3 regions of the Abyssisolibacter fermentans genome follow, and region 1 is predicted to be linked to each of the others. Evidence: riboswitches for the same ligand, from Rfam matches in the RefSeq annotation. Region 1 holds a riboswitch; each other region holds the start of a gene.
What was found. Region 1 has a riboswitch for glycine ahead of AYC61_RS14035 (GrdX family protein). Riboswitches for the same ligand answer to the same signal wherever they lie in the genome.
Positions count from the first base shown of each region.

Region 2: it holds a riboswitch for glycine, as region 1 does, so the genes downstream of both, AYC61_RS13040 (PTS sugar transporter subunit IIC) here and AYC61_RS14035 (GrdX family protein) in region 1, are expected to answer to the same signal.
Region 3: it holds a riboswitch for glycine, as region 1 does, so the genes downstream of both, AYC61_RS09295 (ACT domain-containing protein) here and AYC61_RS14035 (GrdX family protein) in region 1, are expected to answer to the same signal.

Region 1 is NZ_LOHE01000074.1:46,576-49,870, reverse strand. Features, by position in the region: gene AYC61_RS14045 (Na/Pi cotransporter family protein) at 1-777, shown strand, start outside; gene AYC61_RS14040 (cysteine-rich small domain-containing protein) at 967-1,239, opposite strand; glycine riboswitch at 1,527-1,625, shown strand; gene AYC61_RS14035 (GrdX family protein) at 1,839-2,216, shown strand; gene trxB (thioredoxin-disulfide reductase) at 2,250-3,191, shown strand; gene trxA (thioredoxin TrxA) at 3,214-3,295, shown strand, end outside.
Region 2 is NZ_LOHE01000069.1:25,352-28,646, reverse strand. Features, by position in the region: gene AYC61_RS13040 (PTS sugar transporter subunit IIC) at 300-1,325, opposite strand; glycine riboswitch at 1,415-1,512, opposite strand; gene AYC61_RS22085 (hypothetical protein) at 1,977-2,099, opposite strand; gene AYC61_RS13035 (radical SAM/SPASM domain-containing protein) at 2,175-3,295, opposite strand, start outside.
Region 3 is NZ_LOHE01000055.1:35,601-38,895, forward strand. Features, by position in the region: gene mnmA (tRNA 2-thiouridine(34) synthase MnmA) at 1-629, opposite strand, end outside; glycine riboswitch at 1,204-1,291, shown strand; gene AYC61_RS09295 (ACT domain-containing protein) at 1,441-1,713, shown strand; gene AYC61_RS09300 (PFL family protein) at 1,728-3,083, shown strand; gene AYC61_RS09305 (chitinase) at 3,178-3,295, shown strand, end outside.

The sequences.
Region 1 (3,295 bases):
AATGCTCATACTATATTTAATATAGCTAATACGATAATACTTTTCCCATTTGCGGAATTAATAGTTAAAGCAGCCACTAGGCTTATACCAGGTACAGATGATGAAGATGAAGTTCAGGGCCTTAAATACCTTGATTCAAGGATTATGGAAACACCATCCATTGCTGTAGGCATGGCATCAAAAGAAGTATTAAGAATGGGTAAGTTAGTTAAGAAAACATTAGCTTTATCTAAAGAAGCTTTTCTTAAAGCGGACGAAAAACTTGCACATAAAGTATTTGAAGACGAAAAGAAAATTAATTGGATGGAAAAAGCTATTACAAACTATTTGGTTGAACTTTTAAATGCACCACTAACTGATAATCAACATTTGGTAGTTACGGCTTTGCTTAACACAATTAATGATTTGGAAAGAATTGGAGATCACGCTGATAATTTAGCTGAATTTGCACAATATAGAATTGATAACAATTTAAAAATGTCTGATTATGCATTAAAAGAGCTAGATATAATGTTTGGCAAAGTGCAAGAATCATTTGAACAATCTTTAAAAGCATATAAAAACCCAAGTGAAGAATATGTAAGTGCTGTATTCGTTTTAGAAGAAGATATTGATAAAATGGAAAAACAGTTAAGAGCTAATCACATAGACAGATTGAATAAACAACTATGTTCAGGTAGTTCAGGAATTGTATTTTTAGATGTAATAAGTAATTTAGAAAGAATAGCAGATCATGCATCAAATATTGCATTAGCTATACGTGATGCTATTAAATAGTTGATATAATATAAAGCGTTAATATAAAAATAGAGGTTGGCTTAAAAATAATTTTTTAGCCAACCTTTTTTAATACACTCATCTGAAATAATAAGTCATGTACCCGACAAAGAATAGCAATAGAAAATATATATGAAAAACCAATAATAACTTGGCTTAAGCCGCTATTATCCATATTCAAACAAGGACTTATTCATCTATTTTAGCTTTTTCTATTACATCCTTCATTTTAGTCATTATATAGTCATATCCACCTTTACTATGAGGAATTAGACAATTACTACAATCCTTTATACCATCTTTGTATTTAAAATTGCCTCCGCATTTATCTTTTAGCATAAAAAGAGGGCAAAAACAGAAAAGACAATTAAAACTTGAATCGTCATTGACTTTATGACAAGGGAAGAATTCACACTTCCTATTTTGGAAAAATTTATAATTAGTGGTTTTTAGTTCTTTCATAAGATCGCCTCCATTAAAATTATACACCATTTCTAATTTATTGAATATCTTGAATTATACAGCTGTATTATTTATGCTATATTTTTGATATCTTAATTAGTTAAATGAATAATATATTAGTCAAATGAGTAATATATGTATAAATATATTCTATCAAAATAATCAGGTAGTATATAGTAAAATTTAAAATAAAGAAATATTTAAAAAAATTTGTTGTATAAAGAATTAGTGTGTATTATAATAAAATTGTAAAAGATAACTGATAAAAATAGCATATAAAAAACTGGATGAAGAATACGGGAGAGAACAAAGTGTCGCCGAAGGAGTAAGCGTTGAGCTTGCCGTTCAAATGTGAAGCTCTCAGGCAAAGGGACCGTATTTCGACAGAACTCTGAAGAGCGTAAAAGCACCGTAGGAGCAACTCTTTTGAAAAAAAGAAGAATCTCTCAGGTTTAAAACAGAGCATAAGGCATTGTTTAATGTTTTATGCTCTTTTTGTGAGCAAAGAGCTAAAATCTATGATTATAAGTGAATATTTTACTCCTAGAAAGGAACTGAGTAGGTGTTTTATATCAATATTTCACATTATACAAAAGGAAGTGTATAAATTGATTATAATTACAAATAATCCTTTAGTGAAGGAAAAATTTTCGGAATATGACATAATATTTAAGGAAATTGACTATTTAGAAATATTGAAACAAGTAAGAGATATGATACATAAAGGACATAAATTATTAACACATCCATTATCAGGAAGCGTTAAACCAAATGAAACACCTTATAAGTCACTCGCTGTATCTAAGCAATCAATAGGTAAGTTAGATATGGATTCATTAATGATTATAGAGAAAAGCATTGAAACAACTAACAAATTTTATAACAATGCCAAAAGACCACATTGGAAAGAGAGTATACTAGAGGATTTTCAATTGATTGATAAAACATTAATTGAAAATGCTTTAAAGAATAAATAAGCGTTAAATAGAAATAATAAAGGAGTGAATTACATGGAAAATATTTATGATGTTGCTATAATAGGTTCAGGTCCAGCTGGTTTATCTGCAGGATTATACGCTGGTCGCGCTAGAATGAATACAATAATAATTGAAAAAGAAAAAGCAGGTGGACAGATAGTAACTACTGAAGAGGTAGAAAATTATCCTGGATCAATTGAAGATGCAACAGGACCATCATTGATAGCTAGAATGGTAAAGCAAGCTGAAGGATTTGGAGCTAAAAGAATTAAGGACACAATATTAAGCATAGAGTTAGATGGAGATATTAAGGTTATAAAAGGTGAAAAAGAAGAATATAGAGCAAAATCAGTTATTATTGCCACAGGAGCAAAACCAAGGCAAATAGGATGCCCAGGAGAAAAAGAATTGACTGGTAAAGGTGTTTCTTACTGTGCAACATGCGACGGTGCATTCTTTGAAGATTTTGAAGTGTTTGTAGTTGGCGGTGGAGATGCCGCAGTTGAAGAAGCTATGTTTTTAACTAAATTCGCAAGAAAAGTTACTATAGTTCATAGAAGAGATGCACTTAGAGCAGCAAAGTCTATACAAGAAAAAGCTTTTAAAAATGAAAAAATTGATTTCTTATGGAATAGTGAAATAGTTGAAATAAAAGGTGAAGGTATAGCTGAATCTATAGTAGTTAAAAATAGAGAAACAGGTGAATTAACTCAATTAGATGCAGATGAAGAAGATGGAACATTTGGTATTTTCGTATTCATTGGTTACATGCCACAAACTGAATTATTCAAAGGTGTAGTAGATATGAATGAAAGAGGGTATATTATAACTGATGCTAATATGAAGACTAACATAGAAGGTGTTTTTGCAGCAGGAGATTGTAGAGTTAAATCACTAAGACAAGTTGTAACTGCAAGTGCTGATGGAGCAATAGCAGCTACACAAGCTGAAAAATATATTGAAGATAAATTTTAAAATATAACAAGGGGGAATTAAAATGTTAGCATTAGATAAAACTAATTTTGAACAAGAGGTATTAAATGAAAAGGGATATATTTTAGTTGATTTTTGGAGTCAAG
Region 2 (3,295 bases), on a different contig from region 1:
TAAATACCTTATATATATTATCTAAAGGACTCTTAATATTACTTTAATTCTTAACATTTTATAATGTAATAATGTATTTCTATATTTATTATGCAAACCCTTTTATTACATGTAAGTTTTGCACTAACCATGTGGGTAATTTAACATTATATGAAATCGAAAAAATACTCCCTTCTCCGAGTTAGAAAAATTTCTTACATCTTGCTGAACCAAAAATAGCAAGCTATATAACATACAAAACTTTACTATATCAAATCTTCAAAGAAATATAGCAAATAGTTGATTTACCCTCTTTTTACCTACAAATTTCTCACCCTTGCAATCTTCATTTTTCTATTTTTCATATATTTAATAACAGTTGTACCTACATAACCACCTATTAGCCCTCCTATCATTGCAAAACCAAGTGCTAATAACACTTTTAATGGTGGATTAAATCCAAAAGGAGCGAGCAGGCCTGGTATTGGCGAAGCTGTTCCTGGTGCATTGTTTATTATTTTAAAATGTGCTGCTGCTATTCCTGCAAGTCCTCCACCAATAAAGTCTGAAAAATATATTGGAAATGGGTTCTTTGTTATTATGTCTGCCTGTGTTAATGGCTCTAGCATTACTGATATAACATTTTTTGAATCACCAATATTCAATCTCTTAAAAACAACTCCATTTGTAAATGCTCCTCCAAAACTGCTTATGGCAGCTATTCCCATAGCTAAACCCTGTAATCCAAGCATTGCTGTTAAAGCCATAGAACTTAAAGGTGATGTGCATAGAATCTTGATAATTCCTCCTAGTAAAAATCCCATAATATATGGTGATTGATCAGCTGCTACCCTTATTATATCTCCTATACTTAAAAGAGTACTATTTACAATTGGTGTGAATAATACTGCAATTAGTCTAGCAATAGGCGCTATAGTCAAAGCTCCTATTATTATATCTACACCCTTTGGAAGTTTTTCCTCAAGCTTAGGTGCAAATAATCCTACCAAATAACCTGCCATAAATCCTGGTAATATCCCCAGCTTTGCAGTTGCTGCTCCTGCTACCATTGCATATACAGGATTTACTCCCATATTTATACACACATATATTGCTGCAATAGGTCCTCCCATACTTCCAGATGCATTTCCTACCTCCCCTAAAAATTCAAAATGTAAGAAGTCACCACTAATATATTTATGAATTGCTTCTACTAGAAATGTTGCAACAGCTGCACCCGCTAGACCTGACATTGCCTTATCTCCCTTTGGTGCTTTTAAACTAAAACCTGAAAATACAATTAAAACTAATAATAATAACATCATTCCTTTTACAATTGCTAACATATATAACCCTCCAGTACAATTTGAATTTTGGATTATCTATGTGCAAAATAAAAAGACAGAGAGTAATGCAGCATAGAAAATCCCTTGCTACTCTACTCCCTGTCCTTTTATCTGAAAGCTTCCCTACAACATTCGTTGTAAGTTACTCCTTCGATGCCTAATAATAGGTCTCTCCAGGGTCGTGTCAAATCATTGTATCATTACCTGAAAGTTTCAAAACAGATTTTTAGCACAAATCTATTTTTTGCTTCTACGGTTATCCTCTTGGATATCTCCAATGATTATCATCCACATATGTAGTTGTTTTTTATATCTTTTTAGTAACTCTTTCCTTCTTTTTTTATGTTATCATAATTTGTTTGAAGAGTACAATTATTTTCTATTTAATATGAAAAAAATATAATATATGCATCAATTATAGATTATTTTTATAACGCAAAATAATATTTTGAAAAAACAATAAGTCTTATTTAAAGAACTAAGAGTGTTATCTTATATACAGACTTTACTTGTTTTACAAATATCATTATCTTAACACAGTTGAGTATTTACTTAGAAATTTATAGTTTCTAATTTGTCATAAATAGAGCCTACATTACTTCATTGCAGGCTCTATTTATCATGTTTTTAATTATACAGCGTACTATAAATTTAGTATGGAGGAACATTTACTTTATCTACTGTACACCAATAATAATTGTAAACAATTTCTGGTCTACATCCTCTAACATCATCTTGTGCATTTTCATACTTTACAAATCTTGCTAGTGTCATATACTAACCCTCCTTTTCAATATATTTTTTTACTAAAATTGAAATAAATATATATATTTTTTTTTTAATCTAATATTATGCTGTAACCTCTGTATTTCTTATTCTAAACTCTTCAATCATTTTACACACATTAGAAACAGAGCTGTTCTTATTCTCCAGCTGCTTATTCCACTGCTCTACTTTATTCTTTAATCCATATAATTTATAATTTGCAACTATATCATCTATATCATTATCAATTATATTTCCATAACTAAATAACTCCTCAGGAAAGAAATCACAAGGTTTAATATTACCTTTTTCTGATATAGACCAACTTGATGTTCCAGCACCACAATTGAACCTTTCTTCTTTAACTTCTTCTTCAATAAATTCTTCTTTGTCTTGTTTTTCTATTTTTAATTCACTACTACTATCTTCCCATTTTGTTATATCAATTTCACCTTTATATTTGCTATTTAGTTCTTTAAGCTTATTTTCAACAACTATGTGATCTTCTTTACTTAATAACCAACTATCATCTAAATTAAGACCTCTACCACATTTACTAAATGCTCCAACAGTTAATTTCTTAACACCAATACTGATTAGAAATTTAGCCATTTCCTCTATTTCATCAATTTTGTTCTTGGTTGCTATCATTGCTATTGACACATTTACATCATTTTTAACCAATTCTTTTATACCGTTTATTGTTTTATTATAAGAATCTTTAGTACTTGTAACATATTCATGCTCATCCTCTTTATGTGAATACAATGATATTTGTACACCACTTACACCCTTGAATTCGTGTGCATTTTTTTCATTTATTAATGTTGCTGATGTTGTTATATTTACATCAAAATTTTCTTTACTATATCTTAAAATATCTAAAAATCTATTATGTAGCATTGGTTCTCCCCCAGTTAATTGTATACCTGGAGTTTTACCGGCTAAGCATTTTAATGTACTCATCAACCTTTCGTATGGTATAAAATCTTTGTTTGAAATATTACAGCTTTTAAAACAATGCTTACATGTCAAATTACAACTATTTGTTATACTGAAAATAATATAGTATGGATACTTTTTGTTTTTTTCTCCTGTATGCTTCATTGTATACTTTGAGGGCTTGTCATTAAATGTTAATATTGATTTATTATTTTCTAAAAACTGATTCATAATATCTGATATTTGATTTCTATCATCTGATC
Region 3 (3,295 bases), on a different contig from region 1:
TTATAATGTCTTTGAATATACAAGCCATGTTTTTTATCTTTTATAAAGCATATACCAACGCTATCTTTCTTTTTGTATATATTAAAATCTACATTTTTCACTAAGTCTCTTACCTGCTGTTTAGATGAAAATTCGCCTAATGGATATATTAGATGCTTTAGTTTTTGTTGTGTTATAGAATACATTAAGTATGTCTGGTCTTTAGTATTAATCTTATGCTTATATATTTTGTATTCATTACTCACATCATCATAACTTAGATCAATATAGTGACCAGTAGCTATATAATACGCACCAAAATTATGTGCTGCTTCAATAAATTTGCCATACTTTATATATTTATTGCATAAGACGCATGGATTTGGTGTTTTGCCACTTAGATAATCACTAACAAAGTTATCTATTACACTAGATTTAAAATCCTTTCTTAAATCAACAATATAATGAGGTATATCTAAGGCATTAGCAACTTTTTGAGCATCCTCTATAGTTGAATCAGTATTATCATCATAAAGCTTCATCGTTAACCCAATGACTTCAAATCCTTTTTGTTTTAATAAATATGCTGCGGCACTACTATCTACACCACCACTTAGTCCAACAACAACTTTATTCTTGTCCAGCTTCATCCTATCATCCTTTAAATTAACCCTGATTATTCATATAACTCCCGATAATATTCTGTAAGTTTCTGAATTAGAAAATTTCAGTGAATTCGAAGGCATACCGAGTTGGTATGTCAAGAATTTAATGGATATCTTATAACAACGAAAGCAATTACGTAGTAATTGCAACACACCGTTTCAACAAGGCGCAAGATTGTGCACTGCCTGTTAAATATAATCGATACCCGCTACCTATAGAGGTGAGGGACATCTTGCGCCTTGTTATAAACAGAATAACTTTATTAATGAAACTCATTCAAAGAATGAGTAAGCGATTCACATAAAATCATAGATTTTAGTTCTCTGCTCATAGTATTTAATTTTCTATGAATAATCTGGGTTTAATATAATATAATTTATTTCTTTTCTATTATACAGCATCTTTTGATTTTTTATAATCTATTTTAAACTGTAAATAAGTTGCAATTTCCTTTATGTTTAGAAAAAATATTGAATATCATATGCTTATATGTTAGAATTACTACAAAATGAATATTTCGGATGAAAATATTGGGAAAATTTTTATTTAACCGATATTAGACGAACCTCTGGAGAGACTCAAATGAGCACCGAAGGGGAAAACCATTTATGGTGAAACTCTCAGGTAAAAGGACAGGGGAAATATAAGGCATTAAGTACATATACTTATGTTTTATTTCCTATTTTCCAGAGACTATCATGTATAGTCTTTTTTTTCTTCAAAGGATTAATATCATTAATTATACCTAGTTTATTAAAGACAAAGGTTCAAACTTATACTTAGGAGGAATTAAATATGAAAGCAATTGTAACTGTTATAGGAAAGGACAATGTAGGTATTATATCAAAAACATCTAAATTATTAGCGGAGCATAATATTAATATTTTAGATATAAGTCAGACAATACTGAAAGATTATTTTACTATGATTATGATTGTAGACTTAGAAAAAATGGATGTTGACTTTCAAGAAATATCTGAAATATTAAAGAATAATCAAAGTTCTATTGGCGTTACTATTAAAATTCAAAGAGAAGATTTGTTCAATTCTATGCATAAAATATCGTAGTTAGGAGTGTTAACATGAATACTAGAAATATATTAGAAACCATTAATATGATTGAAAAAGAAAAATTGGATATAAGAACAATTACAATGGGAATATCACTATTAGACTGCTGCCATCATAATGGTGAAATTGCTAGAGCTAATATATATGACAAGATTACTAAATACGCTCAAAATCTTGTTAAAATAGGTAATGACATAGAAAAAGAATATGGAGTACCTATAATAAATAAAAGAATATCTGTAACACCTATATCACTGATTGCCCAAGCATCATCAGATACTGATTATGTTGCATTTGCAAAAACCTTAGATAAAGCAGCTATAGAAACTGGTATAGACTTTATAGGGGGTTTTTCAGCATTGGTACACAAAGGTTACTCAAAGGGAGACACGATACTTATTGATTCAATTGCACAGTCTTTATATGAAACAAAAAAAGTATGTTCATCAGTAAACGTTGGAAACTCAAAAGTAGGAATAAATATGGATGCTGTTAAACAAATGGGTCAAGTTATAAAAGATACAGCTTACCTAACAAGAGATAATGGCAGTATAGGATGTGCAAAACTCGTAGTTTTTGCTAATGCTGTTGAAGATAATCCATTTATGGCTGGAGCCTTTCATGGAGTTGGTGAAGGCGATAGTGTTATAAATGTTGGAATCAGCGGACCTGGTGTAATAAAATCAGCTCTAGAAAAAGTTAAAGGTGAAAGCTTTGAGGTTGTTGCAGAAACTATTAAGCAAACAGCATTTAAGATTACAAGAATGGGACAATTAGTCGGTAGAGAAGCTTCTAAACGTCTTAATGTACCATTTGGTATTGTAGATTTGTCCTTAGCCCCTACTCCTGCTGTCGGTGATAGCGTAGCACGAATATTAGAAGAAATAGGTCTAGAGCATTGTGGAGCTCATGGAACAACTGCTGCATTGGCTATGTTAAATGATGCTGTTAAAAAAGGTGGTGTAATGTCTTCATCGAATGTAGGCGGATTGAGCGGTGCTTTTATACCTGTAAGCGAAGATGAAGGTATGATAGAAGCTGTAACTAAGGGAGCATTAAACATAGAAAAACTTGAAGCTATGACATGTGTTTGCTCAGTTGGTCTAGATATGATTGCTATCCCTGGTGATACTAAGGCGTCAACTATATCTGCTATCATAGCTGATGAAGCTGCTATAGGAGTTATTAACAATAAAACAACTGCTGTTAGAATTATTCCAGTATACGGTAAATCCTTAGGTGATAGCGTTAATTTTGGTGGACTTCTAGGTAATGCTCCTATTATGTCAGTAAGTAAGTTTTCTAGCGATGCTTTTGTAAACAGAGGTGGCAGAATACCTGCTCCTATACACAGCTTTAAAAATTAAATTATGCTCCTAAGCAATTTAACTATTTGTAACCTTTACATTTTATAAAGGATATATTGATAGTATAAGATATTTTGCTTAGGAGGTTTTTTTATTGTATTACTATTGTTGTATAATTCCATATATGCCTTATAGTAGATATTTAATGTGCCCAATGTATAACCCTTATTTCACATATATTCCTTTAAACTTTAATCCAATGCTTAATTTTA